DNA from 2 places in the Bombilactobacillus sp. ESL1187 genome. Region 2 is predicted to be linked to the other one. Evidence: a T-box and tRNA genes for the amino acid it is inferred to sense, from the RefSeq annotation. Region 2 holds a T-box; the other holds one or more tRNA genes.
What was found. A T-box is a leader RNA that pairs with one kind of tRNA and senses whether it is charged. The one in region 2 lies ahead of leuS (leucine--tRNA ligase), so its partner is inferred to be a tRNA-Leu.
Positions count from the first base shown of each region.

Region 1: it has a tRNA-Leu gene. The T-box ahead of leuS (leucine--tRNA ligase) is inferred to sense a tRNA for this amino acid. The anticodon was not compared.

Region 1 covers NZ_JBYLTZ010000001.1:1,217,857-1,227,147, forward strand. Annotated here, with positions in the region: gene AC3B5B_RS05685 (WecB/TagA/CpsF family glycosyltransferase) at 1-245, opposite strand, end outside; gene AC3B5B_RS05690 (glycosyltransferase family 4 protein) at 325-1,398, shown strand; gene nadE (NAD(+) synthase) at 1,426-2,244, shown strand; gene AC3B5B_RS05700 (hypothetical protein) at 2,257-2,685, shown strand; tRNA gene AC3B5B_RS05705 (tRNA-Leu) at 2,832-2,917, shown strand; gene AC3B5B_RS05710 (cold-shock protein) at 3,325-3,525, shown strand; gene AC3B5B_RS05715 (glycoside hydrolase family 73 protein) at 3,617-4,258, shown strand; gene AC3B5B_RS05720 (xanthine phosphoribosyltransferase) at 4,324-4,899, shown strand; gene AC3B5B_RS05725 (ATP-grasp domain-containing protein) at 4,913-6,028, shown strand; gene purB (adenylosuccinate lyase) at 6,072-7,370, shown strand; gene pcrA (DNA helicase PcrA) at 7,706-9,291, shown strand, end outside.
Region 2 covers NZ_JBYLTZ010000001.1:1,363,192-1,372,482, reverse strand. Annotated here, with positions in the region: gene AC3B5B_RS06395 (PTS sugar transporter subunit IIB) at 1-287, opposite strand, end outside; gene AC3B5B_RS06390 (PTS sugar transporter subunit IIA) at 302-730, opposite strand; gene AC3B5B_RS06385 (GntR family transcriptional regulator) at 855-1,577, opposite strand; gene AC3B5B_RS06380 (hypothetical protein) at 1,574-2,068, opposite strand; gene AC3B5B_RS06375 (putative polysaccharide biosynthesis protein) at 2,288-3,952, opposite strand; gene leuS (leucine--tRNA ligase) at 3,984-6,404, opposite strand; T-box leader at 6,441-6,648, opposite strand; gene AC3B5B_RS06365 (glucosaminidase domain-containing protein) at 6,691-7,797, opposite strand; gene AC3B5B_RS06360 (phosphatase PAP2 family protein) at 7,975-8,601, shown strand; gene AC3B5B_RS06355 (MDR family MFS transporter) at 8,531-9,291, opposite strand, start outside.

The DNA of each region.
Region 1 (9,291 bases), 150 kb from region 2:
GAGAGTGGTTGATGCATCATTTGTCCTGCTTTAATAATCCCGATACCATCAGGAGTGATGTAGTCGGCTGTTTGAATTAATTTGCGATATTCTGGATGATCGTAAGCATAAACTGCAATCTCAGGGTTAGCAGTAACAATAAAGGTATTTTGATGATTAGTGATACGTTGCTGGAGTAACTTTATAAAATTTTGATTAGTAGTACTAATAAAAGGCAAATCTAAGATTTTAATTTGTTTTGGCAATTTTTCTAAACTCCTTTTTTAATACCTTTAGTTTACGATAACTAGATTTGTTTAACAATTTATTGTGAGGATTTAATTTATGAAAACTTTACACGTGAACGCCGGGAATGAAAATGGCGGCGGACGAACGATTATTATTAATATTTTACGGGGCTTGAATCAACGAGATATTGATTCGCAGCTCTTAGTTTTTGAACGGGGGCCAGTTTCTGATCTAGCAAATGAATGGCAAATTCCCACCACTATTATGAACCAAGATGGGCAATTGGATTTGCGGGTGCTCGGGCGTCTCAAGAAGTTCATTAATGATAATCAAATTGATATTGTGAATACGCATGGCCCCCGGGCTAATTTTTTAATGAGTTTGATCTATAAACATGTGCATGCGAAGTGGATCATTACGGTTCATAGTGATCCTTATGTGGATTTTGCTGACAATTTCAAGGGGAAGTTAATGACTTCTTTAAATTTACGGGCCTTGAAAAAAGCTGAGCTATTGATGCCAGTAACTGCTAAATTTAAGCCAATTTTAGAACAAGTGGGGATTGCCGCAGACAAAATCAAGCCGGTCTTTAATACAATGTATTTTCGCGAAAAAGCGCCCCAAACGACGCGACAAGATCCGTTTACGCTATTGAATGTTGCTCGTTTAGTGCCTGTAAAAAATCAACAATTACTCTTAAAAGTTTTAGCAGAGCTAGATTTCGACTGGCGCTTAAAGCTAGTGGGCGATGGAACTTCGCGGCCCCAATTGGAACACTTAGTACAAGAACTAGATTTGGAACAAAAAGTCGAGTTTATCGGCTTTCAAGACAAGACAGAGCGGTATTACCAAAACGCGGACTTATTTGTCCTACCATCATTATCAGAAGGCTTTCCGCTAGTTTTACTAGAAGCAGCTAATAATGGTTTACCTGTGGTTGCTAGTGATGCTGGTTCGGATGCGCAAGCTGTTCAACCGGGTCTGGGGTGGATTACCCCTATTAATGATTTTGAAAGCCTGAAACAGGCGTTAATTCAAGCTCATGACTTGTGGCAAAAAGATGAATTACGCGCTTTGGGCCAGAAATATTATGAATATTGTGCTGCCAATTTTTCTAACGAACGTTTGGCTCAAACAATCAGTGAAATTTATCAAACTGTGTTAAAGTAATTGTATTTGAGAAATGAGGTTTTAAGATTGCGTCCATTACAAAAAGAAATTATTGCTTTTGAAAAAGTTGCGCCCCAGATTGATCCTGAACAAGAAGTGCGGCGGAGTGTGGACTTTTTAAAGCATTTTTTACAAAAAAATCAATTAAAAACATTAGTGTTAGGAATTTCTGGTGGTCAAGATTCGACTTTAACAGGTCGCTTAGCCCAGTTAGCTGTTAGTGAATTACGAGCAGAACAACCCCAATCTAGTTACCAATTTATTGCCGTTCGTTTGCCTTATGGGCAACAAGCTGATGAATCAGATGCTTTACAGGCTTTAGACTTTATTCAACCGGACAAGACTTATCGGGTGGATATTAAGCCAGCGGTAGATGCAGTCGTGGCTAGTATCACACCTAATGGCTTAGCCATTAGTGATTTCAATAAGGGCAATATTAAAGCGCGCCAGCGGATGATTGTACAATATGCGATTGCTGGTGAAACTAAGGGCGTTGTAGTGGGAACCGATCACGCCGCGGAAAATATTACGGGTTTTTATACTAAATACGGTGATGGTGCCGCCGATGTTACGCCTTTATTTAGGTTAAATAAGCGCCAAGGCCGTCAATTATTGCAATACTTGCAAGCCCCGGCCAATTTATATACTAAAACCCCGACGGCTGATTTAGAGGATGGTCGGCCAGGCTTAGCTGATGAAGTTGCTTTGGGGGTAACGTATCAAGAGATTGATGATTATTTGGAAGGCAAAGAAGTCACAGCAGCAGCGGCCCAAAAGATTGAAAATTGGTATTTGAAGACTGCTCATAAGCGGCAGTTGCCGTATACAGTTTTTGATCAATTTTAAGGAGGCAAAGACATGGTTAATAAAGCACAACAGCGGGCAATCAAGTATGCACAAACATTAAATGATGTTTTACAACGGACGCAGGAAATTCAAGAAGAGTTGAATCCTAAGTTTCAAGAAATTAAAACGGCTTTGCAAAAAAACGAATTAGAGCAAATGCAATCTGCTCATTACTTGGCAATTCAGGGTGATTTTCAGCATGGGACTGATGAATATGCCCAATTAACCCAACAATTAGCCGATTTAAGAGCTCCAGCACGTTTTATGGGCATTCATATGAATTTAGTTCAAGCCTATCAAGCTTATGTTCAAGCTTGCCAGCAAATGATTGATAGTATGAAAGATAATCGTACGGTGGACTTGGATCAATTTCAGCAGTCTGAACAAGATCAAGACCAAGCAACGGCTGAGATTGCTAAGTGTTTACAGCGCTTAGGTTAAGATTTTTTGTTCCAGCTCCCAATTGGAGTTAGATGCCAGTTGCCTCATAAAAATAAAAGATTTGTGTTAATTGATGATAATTTATTTTTGCCGCAGTTGCTTGCAAAATTTGCCCATTCATATTATGATGAATGAGTATTGTTTTTGCGGGCATGGCGGAATTGGCAGACGCGCAAGACTAAGGATCTTGTGGAGAATTATCTCCGTGGAAGTTCGAGTCTTCTTACCCGCATCTTAATTAAAGTAGCTACGGCTACTTTTTTTGTTGTCATATATGAAAATGATTGAACAAAAATCGCTTAATACTCAATTTTTGGCGAATATTTAAACAAGTGGCACTACGACAATTTGGATAAGAATATTATTCACTTTACTAGATTTTTTAATTTTTTGATTGCTGGTTTCTTAATGTGAAGAAGTGGTTCTTGTTAGGCTCTAGGAGCGCAAAGCGCTGTTTAAAGTATGCTTTCCATATTAAAATAAATTTAATAAATTTAGCAAAACTTGATTGATTATCTTTTGTTAGCATGTTAATATAAAGACGTGTTTTTGAATGGTTATGGTTCGATGGTTCATGTGTAACTAACTTCCATATCGGCCACAAAGAAATGCAAAAAGTGTTTTGAGGAGGATGTTCACATGGAACATGGAACAGTAAAATGGTTTAACGCTGAAAAAGGTTATGGTTTTATTACTCGCGAAGATGGTAGTGATGTATTCGTACATTTCTCCGCTATCAACGGTGAAGGCTATAAGACTCTTGAAGAAGGTCAATCAGTTACTTTCGATATCGAAGAAAGTGATCGTGGACCACAAGCAGTTAACGTTAACAAAGACTAAGCTTAAACTCTTAGTGCTGACCAGCCCACGGGCTGGTTTTTTTTTACATAAATCTTGGGTGCATGTTATCATAATTATGAGAAAGATATCGGTGAAAAATTTGGCAAAAAGGCGTAGCCGGGCAACTCAGCAAAATAATTTTGCGAATGGCTTGGTGGCAATTTTAATCTTAGGTTGTGGATTTGTTTTAGCGGTCATAATGATTAATCATTGGCGACAAGAAGTTGTGAACTCGCAGCCGAATATTCAAGTACAGAATCAATTTCGGCAAAAACAGCAATTTATTAAAAAGTTAGCACCAGCGGCTGTGAAATACGGGCAACAGTATCATGTATTACCAAGTGTGACGTTGGCCCAAGCTGTTTTGGAAAGTAATTGGGGGCAAAGTAGTTTGGCTAGTGATTATCATAATTTGTTTGGCGTGAAAGATGACAATCCCCAAGAGTCGCAAGAACTGCAAACTCAAGAGTACCAAAATGGACAGTGGGTCACAGTGACCGCCCGTTTTAAGGTTTATACTAATTTTGAAGCATCCATTGCCGATCATGATGCATTGTTGGCAAACGGTACTACTTGGAATAAGCAGCAATACCAGCAAGTACTAGCGGCTGACAACTATGTCGAGGCGGCACAAAGTTTGCAAAAAGATGGTTATGCTACAGATCCAGATTATGCTAAAAAACTAATCAAAATTATTCAAACTTATAATTTAGATGAATATGATACCAAATAAATTAAAGTATTTCACTAATGCAGTGATAATGGTAATCTTAAAGTAAAGCTTAGGGAGGCACCACAATGCGTGAACTAGAAGAACGAATCAAGCAGGATGGTCGAGTTTTAGGACGAGATGTGCTCAAAGTTGACAGTTTCTTAAATCATCAAATTGATCCGCTGTTAATGCAAAAAATGGGTCAGGCTTTTTATCAGCATTTTCAAAAATTGCCGATTACCAAAATTTTAACTGTTGAATCTTCGGGAATTGCGCCCGCCGTTTTAACGGGCGTTGCTTTTCAAAAGCCAGTGGTTTTTGCTCGGAAGCATCGTTCTATTACAATGAGTTCGGATTTATATGTTGCGGATGTTTACTCCTTTACTAAAAAAGAAACTAATCAAATTAGTATTGCTAAAAAGTTTTTGACTGCTCAAGATCACGTTTTAATTGTGGATGATTTTTTGGCTAATGGACAAGCAGTTTCCGGCTTGACCACGATTATTCAACAAGCAGGGGCGACGTTAGAAGGAATTGGGATTGTCATTGAAAAGACTTTCCAAAAAGGGCGGCAGCTGATTGATGAACAGCAGATTCCGATTCTGTCCTTAGCTAGAATCAGTGGTTTTGAGAACGGAAAGGTAATTTTTGCAGAAGAATGAGGCAGAATTAAGCATGGAATTTATGGAACCGAACAGTAAATTAGGAATTATTCATGGTGGTAGTAGTGATCAGCAATTGGCCATTCAAGCGCAAAATATGGGCTTTCAGGTGACAGTTTTGACTGACCAGCCGAAGCAATGGACTAATGTTGTTAGTAAATTAATCGTGGGTGATTACCACAACTTAGAATTGTTAGAACGCTTGTTTCAAGCTGTGGATTTAGTTTTATATAATGATAGTCAGATCGAATTACCTGATCCGCAACAATTAGCCCAGCCGGAAAAATTAGTTCAAGGTACTGAAATTCTTGATTTGATGCAAGATCGTTATTTAGAACGGTGCTTTTTGAACGAACATAATTTGAATATTACTCCGTATGTCACGGTTGTGAATAAAGCTGACTTACAAATGGCTGTTTCAGAAATTGGGTTTCCATGTCTTTTAAAACCGATTCAACGCGCGGTGGATCCTGACTTTCAAGAAACATTTTATAATCAAGCACAAATTGACAATTATCAATTGCCACAAGGCTCCTTTATTTTGGAATCATTGGTCGATATTCATCAAGAAGTCTTTGCCATGGTTACGAAAGATTACACGGGCGACATTAAAACTTATCCGTTGATCAAGGTTACACGCCCGCAAGGCTTGAAAACGGCTTTAGTTACGAAAACTGATGAAGTCGCTTTGAAACAAGAAGTGCAAGAAATTGCCCAAACCATTGGCAGTCATTTGCATTATCAAGGCTTGTTTGCGATTAAATTGTGTACTACTCATTCGGGAATGCTCTATGTTGAACGGTTATATCCGGGAACTGTGTTTTCGGCGCAAATTTTTGCAGCGGTGACGCAAACCTCTCAGGAAGAATTGTTAATCCGCAGTTTGTGTAATTGGCCCCTGCCTAACTTAACCCCCTGGATGAATGGCTGTGAGTTACAGGTGACTAAACAGCATTTGTCCACAGCGGTGGCTTTGATTCAGCAACATCCACAATGGCAATTAAAATTTAATCATCGTGACTATTCGTCTGCCACAGACCAAACAGAAGTTGGAACTTTAGTGGTTTTTGCGGAAAATGAACAACAATTACTCAATTATGTGAACGCCACAAAGTTGTGGCAGATTTAAAAAATAGTGGTAGCTTTACAGTTAAGGGATAAAGGAGAAGTTCATGGTTATCAAACGGTATCAGAATCCAGCAATGGCCCAAATTTGGAGTGAACAAAATAAATATCAGGCGTGGTTAGAAGTGGAAATTGCCGTTGACCGGGCTTGGAATCGTCTTGGAAAAATTCCGGATGCTGATTTAGCTGCCATTGAACACAACGCTAGCTTTCAAGTAGCGGATATTATCGCAATGGAAAAAATTACGAAGCATGATGTGGTAGCTTTCACACGGACTGTTTCCAAAAGCTTAGGTCCAGAAAAAAAGTGGATTCACTTTGGGGTTACTTCGACAGATGTTGTCGATACAGCATATGGCTATTTGTTAAAACAAGCTAATACTTTGTTGCGCCAAGATTTAGTGGAGTTGTTACACGTAGTGGCTCAAAAAGCGCAACAATATAAAACGACGGTGATGATGGGCCGGACTCATGGTGTTCATGCTGAACCCACCACCTTTGGCTTAGTATTGGCCAATTGGTATTCAGAATTAAAACGCGATTTACAACGGTTTGATCATGCTGCTCAAGGCATTCAAGCCGGGAAGATCAGTGGTGCGGTAGGGACCTTTGCTAACGTGCCTCCCGAAGTCGAACAAATGGTGTGTGCCCAATTAGGTTTGACAGCGCAGGAAATTTCTACACAAGTGTTACCGCGTGATTTGCATGCTGAATATATCATGACGTTGGCTTTGATTGGGGCTTCCTTAGAACGTTTTGCCTTAGAAATTAGACATTTACAACGCACTGAAGTGCGCGAAGTCGAGGAACATTTTGCGCCAGGACAAAAAGGTTCCTCAGCGATGCCTCATAAGCGTAATCCGATTGGTTCAGAAAATATTACGGGTTTAGCACGTGTTTTAAAAGGACATGTTTTTACCGCACTAGAAGATATTGAATTGTGGCATGAGCGGGATATCTCGCACAGCTCAGCGGAACGGATTATTTTGCCAGATTCCACGGAAATTTTGGACTATATGTTACAACGTTTTACTAAAATTTTAAGCAATTTAACCGTTTTTGAAGATAAAATGGCTGCTGATTTAAATGTTACGCATGGCTTGATTTATTCACAACGCGTGTTGTTGAAGTTAATTGATGCGGGGTTAAGTCGGGAGCAAGCCTATGATTTGGTGCAACCCAAGACGGCTCAAGTTTGGGAAGAGCATGTGGACTTTCGGCCGTTACTAGAAGCTGATGAGCAAATTATGCAGTATTTGAGTCCCGCTGATTTAGATGAAGCCTTTGATTATCACTGGCATTTAAAACATATTGATGAAATTTTTACCCGGGTGGGCTTAAACTAGAGTGCTGTTTGACAAAGCTGACTTGTTTGAAAATAAAAAATAATAAATCAAGGTTGGGGTCAATCAGCTTAATGATTGTATGTGATCATTAAGCTGATTGAATTGAAAAAGCCAGCAGTTCAGTTCAGCTTGAACTGTCAGCTGACTTTTAGCCCAACCTCTTTGTTTGGCATTAACAGCTGCAGAAGATGCTAAATATTGGGAGTTAGACGCACTGAAAAATTTGTGGATAATTTTTGCGATTGTATGATAGATATTCTTTTCGTGTGGCTGGATTGTCCGCGGGAGTTTGCTATAATTGAGACTGTAATTTAGAAAAGAAAAGGAAGAATTTAATGTCAGAAACAGCTATTTTACAGGGACTAAACGATAAACAAAAACAGGCAACAACGACAACAAATGGTCCCTTGTTGGTTTTGGCTGGAGCTGGTAGTGGTAAAACGCGAGTTTTGACACACCGGATTGCTTATTTAATCGAAGAACAAGAGGTTTTGCCGTGGCACATTTTGGCGATTACGTTTACCAATAAAGCCGCGCGCGAAATGCAAGAACGGGTTCAAAAATTGTTAGGTGAACATGCACAAGGAGTTTGGGTCTCAACCTTTCATTCGATGTGTGTGCGAATTTTGCGGCGCGAGGCAGAAGCAATTGGTTATAGTCGCGCTTTTACAATTACAGGTTCATCAGAGCAATTAACTTTGGTGAAGCAAATTTTAAAGCAGTTAAATCTTGATCCCAAAAAATATGATCCGCGGGCTTTATTGAGTGTGATTAGTGGTGCCAAAAATGAGTTACTAACGCCTAAAACTTATGCTCAACAAGCTAATAGTCCGTTTGAAAAAGTCGCTGCCCAAGTTTATGAACAATATCAGGCGCGCTTACAAGATAATCAAAGTATGGATTTTGATGACTTGATTATGCAGACGACGATTTTATTTGAGCAAAATCCGCAAATTTTAGATTCTTATCAAGAAAAGTTTCATTACATTCACGTGGATGAATATCAGGATACGAATGATGCTCAGTATCGCTTAGTTAGTTTGTTAGCAGCCAAATATCAAAATATTTGTGTCGTGGGTGATGGCGATCAGAGTATCTATGGTTGGCGCGGTGCTAACATGGATAATATTTTGAATTTTGAACAGGATTATCCTCAAGCACAAACAATTTTATTGGAACAGAATTACCGCTCGACCAAAGTGATACTACAAGCAGCTAATGATGTGATTTCCAATAATAATAATCGGCAACCGAAGAAATTATGGACAGATAATCCGCAGGGTGAAAAAATTGCTTATTATCGTGCTGCTTCCGAACGGGATGAAGCGTTGTATGTAATTGACCAAATTGTCAAATTACGCCAGGCGGGAGCTTATCAGTTAAAGCAAATGGCCATTTTGTACCGGACTAATGCACAATCGCGAATTTTTGAAGATCAATTGTTAAAGGCGAACCTACCGTACAAAATTATTGGTGGGCACAAATTCTATGATCGCAAAGAAATTCGGGATGTTTTAGCCTACCTACAATTGGTTGCTAATCCTAAAGATTCTTTAAGTTTTCAACGAGTAATTAATGAACCTAAACGCGGGATTGGACAGGGCTCCTTGGCGAAGTTGCAGCAAGCTGCCGATCAAAAACAAATTAGTTTGTTAGAAGCAGCTTTCAATGCTGATACCATTACAGGCTTATCAGGTAAAGTTAAACTCAACCTGCAAAATTTTGCGCAGATGATTCACAAGTTGCAACAACCCAAAGCTTACGCCAACATGACTGATTTAATGCAAGCGGTACTTGAACAAAGTGGCTATGTGGCTAACTTAGAGCGGCAAGATAGCCTTGAGGCCCAAACGCGTTTAGAAAATATTCAAGAATTATTAACGGTGACACAAGATTTTGATCAAAATTATGAGCCAGAGGA
Region 2 (9,291 bases):
GGTGTTAACTTAGCTAAGCGATAAGCGTCATTAATTGTCTCCACGATAATAAACACTCGATATTTATCCGTCACACCACTCTTAATTGCTTTGGCAGAATCTGCAATTGATTTAAAAATCAATTTGGCACTAGCTGGTTTGGCTAATTGTAAAGTTTTTTTGCGAAAAGTATCTTGTGCTACTGCATCATTAGCAATCAAAATCGCATTCGCAGACAAATTATTGGTCCAAGCAAAAGCCACCTGGCCGTGTAACAAACGATAATCAATTCTAGTCATTACAATCATATTCTCGTTTCTCCTTAAAAATCTTCATCCTCGACGGAATCTGCGACATCCATAACGACCTGTAAACCATCCTTGCCCATGGCAACTAATTTCTGTAATTTTTGCATTAATGTGACCGCATCAACTTGACTAGTTACATTAACGTAATTGATCAGTTCCAAGACCAAGGGCAAGTTCATTCCGGTAATCAAAAAGTAGTTATCTTCTCCTTGCACAAATTGAACTAACTCATTATTCACAGATCCTCCTAACACATCAGTTAAGAAAATAATTTGTTCATTCTTTATGGGCGTGATGATTTTCAATAATTGCTCCTGAAAACTCAGATTGTCATCAACATAAGCTGTAATATAATGTAATTTCGGCTGTTGCCCCATAATTAATGACACCGTTTGATACATTCCTAACGCCAAAGTTGAATGACTTGCCAGTACTATTTCCACAGTTTTCACCTTCTTTATAGCCATATCTTCATTTATTAAATCTAGAGCTATTTTCAAATTCAGGCAATAAAAAAAAGACCATTTCTTAAAATGACCTCATTTTTAAAACCAATTTAGGGACCAATCATCTCTGAATTGTATTTTTATAATTAATAAAATTAGGATTATACCATGACTGTGTATATTCAACTAATTTTTTTCTTTTAGTAAAACCTTGATATTCAAAATAAAGCAAATAACGCTCTTCGGCTAACTTCAACTGCTCCGCAACAAAGGGCGCTTTTTCAACAGATTGGGCCTGAAAAATCGTATGAAACATAATTGGCTTTTTATTTCTAAAAGCCATATAATCATACAACGACAATTTTCCAAAATCATAGCGATGGGCATCTTCAAATTCTCTAAACGGAATATAAGATTTTTGAAAGGCGATTACTTGTTGTGACACCATTCTAGTCCGAATTAACTCGTAAAAATCTTCATATTTATTATCAAAAATCAATTGCAATTTTGGAGAATGATAAATGGCTTTAAATGACCAAACACGACTAGTAGTATTTCTTTTATTAATACGCATAATTTGTGTAAACGAATTGGGCGCATCATCACCAATTTTCACCAAATTGTTAGTGCCCACTTCCACTAAATACGTCCCATCACCGCGCCTTTTTTCTAAAATATTATCAGCCACTAATGAATTTATCGCATTTTTAATAGTTGTACGACTGTAACCTAATTGACTAACTAAAGTTCGTTCATTCCAAATCCGTTCATTAAATTTAAAAGTCCCACTAGTAATTAAATTGAGAATTTTTTCCTTAGCTTCAATATACAAATAGGTCTTCAATCTCCTTCTCCTTTTTGAAAAATAAATTGGTCCGGCAACAGCACTGTTTCTTCCGAGCGAATAATCGTTCCTTGATTGTTACGAAAAATTGCTTTTTCTACCAAAACTTGTAAGCGGTCAACTTCTTGTTTGAACAATTTACGTTCCTGTTCATTAGCCCATGTCAACATCACATTTTGAGTGATTTGATTAACCTGACATTGATAATCTACTAGATTTTCCAAATCCATTAAATCACTTTGATCCAATTGTGGTAAAAAGCGGTTGGGAATTAAGGAAGTGATAATGGCAGTTGGTTGCTGTTGTTCTAACAAAACGAAGACGCGCTTTCTTAAGCGGCCTATTTTTTGTGCAAACATTGTATTATAAAAACCTGATTCTGCGACTTCTTGTACGTTAATCAACTTTGGATGCTGCTTAACTTTTTGAAGAGGAGTCGTATATTTTTTTAAATCAATTACTTCCATATTATTTTCAGACCATTCTATCAATAGCGTTCCATGCTTGGTAAATTGCTTATTACTAACATATTATATACCACCGTTTAATCGCTAATTATTCAGACTTTCAGCCACTGTTTCTGATTCTAATCAACTTGTAATAGCAAAAAAATAAGGTTGGAACAATAAGATTAATGATCGTATTCTATCTAGAAGTAAACGAACATTAATTCATTATTGCGTTCCAACCTTATTGTTTTTTAAAACAGATTAATTGATATGCAATTTTTGCCGTAAATTAGCAACTTTGGAGCCTAAAATCTTCTCCGCTAAGTGCGATTTTAAAATTAAATAACCATAGATCCCAACACCTAATACAACTTCCAGGCATAATAACACAATAGCCCACGGGCGACCTTGATTATTCACCAAATGATATGCAACAAAATCCAAGATTAAAATGGCTACTAACATCACAACTGTTAACATAAAAATGCCACAAGTACGGTTAATGGTCGGCTGTAATTTAAACTCAAATTTCACACACAATAATCGCAACATCAGCCAACACGTGACCGCCATGCCAATAGCAGTCGCCATTAAGGGCCCAAAACTACTAAAAATTAAAATACATGGATATTGTACAAGCATTTTAACAATAAAACCAATCACAAAATATTTAATCGCCATTTTATTTTGATATAGTCCTTGTAAAATAGCTGACAAAACCGTAAATAGCCCCAACAAGATAGCTACTACACAACTAAATTGTAACAAGTAAATCCCCAACTGATCATATCGATAAAACAAAATATACAAAGGCTTAGCTACTGCATACATGCCTAAAGCTGCCGGTAACATAACTAAGAAAAACAATTGTAAGATATTACCAATTTGATCTTGAATTTCTTTTTGGTTATGACGCGAATAAGCTGCTGACAATAAGGGGATCGCAGTAACAGCCATCGCTGTTGATAAAGAAACCACAATCATAATTAATTTATTTGCATTAAAGGCAAATAGAGCATACATGGCATTCAATGTGTCTTTACTAAAATGTTGAAACGACGACATCATTGAATTAAACGTCGACTGATCAAATAATTGGAATAAGATAATGCCAGAATCCAGAATAATAAAAGGAACTGCTTGGCGAATAATTTCTCCAAAAAAATTCTGATGACGTGTATCAATTTCAAATTTACTTTGTCGTGATAGACGGCGAATTTGCGGTAATTGCTTTAAAAAGTAAATTACCAACACTCCTAAACCAAAGACCGCACCAATGAAAGCTGCAAAGGTCGATTGCGTTACGGCACTAACATAACTGCCCTTTTGCACCTTCATAATTAAATACGTTGCCGCTAACATATAAATTACGCGCGCCACTTGCTCAATTAATTGAGAAACCGCTGAAGGTGCCATTTGTGAATAGCCTTGAAAATAGCCCCGCATGAGACTCATCAACGGAATGATTAATAATGCAATCGCCAAGGCCCTTAAAACTGGAATGGCATTGGCATTGCCATCAGCAAACCAATCACTCAAAAGCGGTGCGCCAAAATACATCAGCGCTGCACTAATTATGCCCATCCAAGCCATGATTTTGATGCCTTGTTTAAATAACTGGTTTCCCGCCGCATACTCGTTTAAAGCATTGTAATGCGCAATTTGTTTGGAAATTGCCCCGGGAATACCCGCCGTCGAAATTATCAAAAACAGACTATAGATATTATAGCCCTTAGCAAATAGGGCATTGGCCAAGGTAGCCGTTAAAACGGAACCAAACCACATATTCCACGGAATGATATAAATAGCACCCAAGACTCGCGAAAAAATACTTCCCGCCGTCATCCAAGCTGAACCCTTAATTAAATCATTTTTGCCACCAGTTACCGCAGTTGTCACTGTATTCTCTTCGACATCTTGATCCATCAAATTGATCCTCTCTAAAATTGATGAATTATTATTTTACCACAAAATTCACAATTTTTTGCGGAACCACAATGGTTTTTACAATCTTTTTATCAGCAATAAATGATTGTGTCTTTTCATCAGCTAATGCTCTTTGTTCTAAATCAGCTTTGGAAATATCAACTGGCACCGTAATCTTATTTCTTAACTTACCATTAACTTGCAAAATAACTTCGACTTCAGCACTAACTAGATCTTCTTCATTGTAAGTTGGCCATTGAGCATAAGTGATGGATTCATCATGACCTAATTTTTGCCAAATTTCTTCAGCAATATGCGGTACGATTGGAGCTAACATTTTAATTAAACCTTCAGCGTAATCCTTTGGAAACTGATCTTGCTTTTGCACAGCGTTGACAAAAGTCATCATTTGCGAAATTGCCGTATTAAATTGTAATTTTTCATAATGCTCACTAACTTGTTTCACAGTTTCACTATAAATCTTTTTCAAATCAGCATTCGGCTGCTCGGTAATAAAATCAGTCCGCAAAGTGTTGTCATCATCTGCATTAATATATAAGCGCCAAACCCGCTCTAAGAAACGATAAGAACCAGCTAAGCCATCTTCACTCCAAGAAATGGAAGCATCTAACGGTCCCATAAACATTTCGTAAAGACGTAACGTATCAGCACCATATTCATCGACAACATCATCAGGATTAATAACGTTGCCTTTGGACTTCGACATTTTTTCGTGATTATTGCCCAAAATCATTCCTTGATTAAATAATTTTTGGAACGGTTCTGGTGTCGGTACAACACCTAAATCGTATAAGAACTTATGCCAAAATCTTGCATACAGTAAATGCAGCACAGCATGTTCGGCTCCACCGACGTATAAATCAACGGGCATCCACTGTTTTAATTTTTCATAATCAGCGATTGCTTCATCATTATGTGGATCTACATAACGCAAGAAATACCAAGAACTACCAGCCCATTGTGGCATTGTATTGGTTTCCCGCCGACCTTTGCGGCCATTTTTATCAACCACATTGACCCAGTCAGTCAAGTTAGCCAACGGACTTTCAATCGTTCCTGAAGGTTTAATATCATGTTCTGCTGGCAAACGTAATGGTAATTCATCTTCAGGAACTAAACTCGTGGTTCCATCTTCCCAATGAATAATTGGAATGGGTTCACCCCAATAACGTTGCCGTGAAAAGACCCAATCTCGCAAGCGGTAATTAACTTTCTTTTGGCCAACCTGATGATCTTCTAACCACGCCAAAACCTTATCAATTGCCTGCTGTTTATTTAAACCATTTAAAAATTCCGAATTGATATGTTCACCATCACCTGTATAAGCATGATCACTGACATCACCACCCGCAATGACTGCTTTAATTGGTAAATCAAACATTTTAGCAAATTCGAAATCCCGGTCATCATGTGCTGGAACAGCCATGATAGCACCCGTCCCGTAGCTAGCCAAGACATAATCAGAAATCCAAATTGGTAACCGATCGCCATTAATCGGATTAATAGCGTAAGCGCCTGTGAAAGCACCTGTTTTTTCAGTATTTAAATCGGTCCGATCCAGATCACTCTTTTTAGCAGTTGCTTCCTGATATTGTTGAACTTGTGCTTTTTGTTGTGGGGTAGTAATTTGATCCACTAGTTCATGCTCTGGAGCCATGACTACATAAGTAGCACCAAATAACGTATCTGGCCGTGTCGTAAAGACATTAAACGTTAAATCATGATCGGCAATCTCAAACTTAACTTCAGCACCGACTGACCGGCCAATCCAGTTGCGCTGCATTTCCTTAATATTTTCGGGCCAATCGATCAAATCTAAATCATCCAATAAACGATCCGCATAAGCCGTAATTTTGAGCATCCATTGTCGCATTGGCTTACGGTAAACTGGAAAACCACCACGTTCAGTTTTACCGTTGACAATCTCCTCATTAGCGACTACTGTACCTAAATCTGGACTCCAATTAACAGGAACTTTGGCTTCATAAGCTAACCCCTGTTTATACAATTGTTCAAAGATCCACTGTGTCCATTTATAATAATTGGGATCAGTAGTATTAATTTCGCGCTCCCAATCGTAAGAAAAACCTAGCGAATTAATTTGTCGCTTAAATGTATCAATATTTTGTTGCGTAAAATCAATGGGATTATGTCCAGTTTTCAGCGCATATTGTTCAGCGGGTAAGCCAAACGCATCCCACCCCATGGGATGTAAGACATTGTAGCCTTGCATCCGCTTCATCCGGGCAATAATATCGGTCGCGGTATACCCTTCTGGATGACCAACATGCAAACCTTTACCAGACGGATAAGGAAACATATCTAACGCGTAAAAGTTTTTCTTATTTGGATCTTCTGTTGTTTTAAACGTCTTATGTTCGGCCCAATAGGCTTGCCATTTTTTTTCAATAACGTTGTGATTATAACCCATAATTACCCTCCTACAAAAAAAGTCCCATTGCTATTGCAATAGGACGAAATTTACCCGCGGTACCACCTAAGTTTTATATATTAACTATATAACTCTCAAGTATTTAACGATACCCCGTGACTACTTACTATTAGTTCAGTAATCAAACTCCAAAGATGAGTTCATTAAAAAATATCTGTGAAATCACACTAACCTTCCACTCTCTGATAATCAATTTTTCAATTACTATTCCTTTGGTAAAAACTAATCTGACGCATATTATAAATAAAAATCACGCTAATTGCAACTAGTCTGACGAATTTTCAGTTGCAGCTTCCTGTGGCGAAACTTGAATTGAATTATCAGTAGCTGGGGTTGACTTAGTATTAGAAACTGCTTTAGCCTGCACAACTGGTGCTTTTTTAATAACAGCAGCTGGATCAGCATGATCTCCACTAGGAATTGTCCGTGAAAAATCAGTTTCATTTTTTGCATCCTTAGGCCGATTGCTTGGTTTAGTACTAGGGGCTTGCAATATTTCCTTGTTGGTATTAATTAATTCATTCAGGGAATTATTAACAATAACCGGTAAAGCCGGCGTTTGTGTTTCATTAGTAGCTGAAGCATCAGCTGCTGGATTTTGAAATTTATTTCTCACAATTACCGGGGCTTGTTGATTTTGATAAGTATTCCTTGTAGAATTATGGTTCACATTATTTGTGACTAAACTAACATTATTGACTACAATGTCATTGACACTTGGTTTAGTAGCATCAACTGGTTGATCAAAACGCGTTAGATTATACTTTTCAATCAAACTGTTCAATTTATCGGCATATGATGTATCCGTGGCATAACGCCCCGTTAAAAAGCTAGTAGCATCTTTATAGGAACTAGTTTTACTACGCCAAGCTCCAGAATACATGCCATTATCGCGCAGTAAACGAACGTAGTCTTCTAAGGACTCACGATAGGAGGGATACTTGCGAAAATTAGCTTGAATACCGTACAAATTACCACTGCCATCATCTTCTTGCGTGGCCATATTAACCGCTGATCCTTGAAAACTGCCTTTAACACCAAACAAGTTATAATTAGGCGCCTGGGCTAAAGTACTTGTCCCCCAACCGCTTTCTAAGAGTGCTTGGGCTAACATAACTGAAGCATAAAGATCATTATTATTGGCTAACTTTTGCGCCGATAAACCCAAATAATTTAAAAATGTTTGATCCCCATATCCGGACGATGTGACCACATTTTCCAAGTTATCAGCATCATTGACGTTAATTGTCACTTGATCAAAACTATCAGCATAACTCGTCACACTACTATGCTTTAAAGCATTTAATGCAGTTAAACAACTTAAGCAACTAATTGCAACTAGTTTAACTGATCTTTTTAAATGTTTTTTCATCAGACAGACCCCCTTTATTTGCGACTGAGATAAAAATATACTATGGTCTTCGTCCCAATCTCATTTATTAGTTAAACTTCCCACTACTTCAAGCTAATTATAGTCACCAATGAACTTAATCAATGCCCTTTCCGGTAAGATTTACCAAAAAATTAATTATTTTTTAGGAGATTATTAATGAAATTATCAAAACTATTACTTTTTCTTAGCATTTTCTTTATCTCTTGTTTTTTAATTTTGACAATGATGTTATTTCATCATCAACCAGCATTACGGCACTGTGATTTCTGGTTTTTTCAACACTTAGCTTTTTTAAGTGAACATAATCGAACCTTCTTCAAATACGTTACCACTATTGGTGCGCCCAAAGTCGTCTTTGGCCTAACTATCCTTATTAGCTTCATTTTAAGGAATCAACGCCAACGAATTTTTCTGCTTAGTAACGTAATAAGTAATTTATTATTAAATCAAGTTTTAAAAGCGCTCATTCGCAGACCTCGTCCCGACTTAAATCATCTCGTTCAAGCAACCGGCTTTAGTTTTCCTAGCGGTCATGCTATGGCTACCACTGCTTTAATTGGGAGTTTAATTCTCATCTATTACCAAACTACGAAAAAAAAGCAATTACCATTTTTCTTAATGGTAATTGCCTTCATCATTATTATCAGTCGTCCCATTTTACACGTTCATTATTTTTCTGATGTTTTAGCAGGTACCTGTTTAGCTAGTGGAATTACTCTGCTGATTTACCTTGGCTTTTTTGAAAATCCTTTAACAAATAATCACTATGGTCAAAGAAATTGAGAATAACTGCCACAATTAAAATGATAATTCCCACTACAAAAATCCAGTGCAAGCCTTCATAAACAATTTGTCTAGCTGGTGCTAAATATTGTTTCGCTAACAAATGCGCGGTCGAAGAATTAATCATTTGATCCAACATTTTAAAAGTTAAACCTGAATGTTGTTGTACTCCTTGTGCCATTTTTAGGTTCATCACAATTCCAAAGACGGAAACCATCAATGTTTGCCCCAAATTACGAGCTAACGTATTGAAACTGGTGGCTGTTCCCACTTCATCTGCTGTGACTACACTTTGCGAAGTAACCGTGGAAGTTGTAATCGACAAACCAAAACCAAAACCAACCACCGCAGAGATAATTAGAAAAATGCCAAAGGCCGTTTTTAACGGTAACAACAGATAACACCCACAGCCAACTACTAGAAAGCTAAGTGCAAATAACGTAATTTTATGCGGTGGATATTTGGCAATCATTTTACCGGAAATATAAGAACCAAATAACCAAACTACCGAACTAGGTGTAACCACAAAGCCCCCCATCGACGGCTTCAGTCCTAAAACGCTCTGCATCCAAATTGGCAAATAAGCGTCAAAACCAATCAAGAAACCAGAAATTAATAGAATCGACACATTTTGTACAACAAAAGTACGATTTTTAAATAATTTTAACGGCAAAATTGGATCTGCTTTTT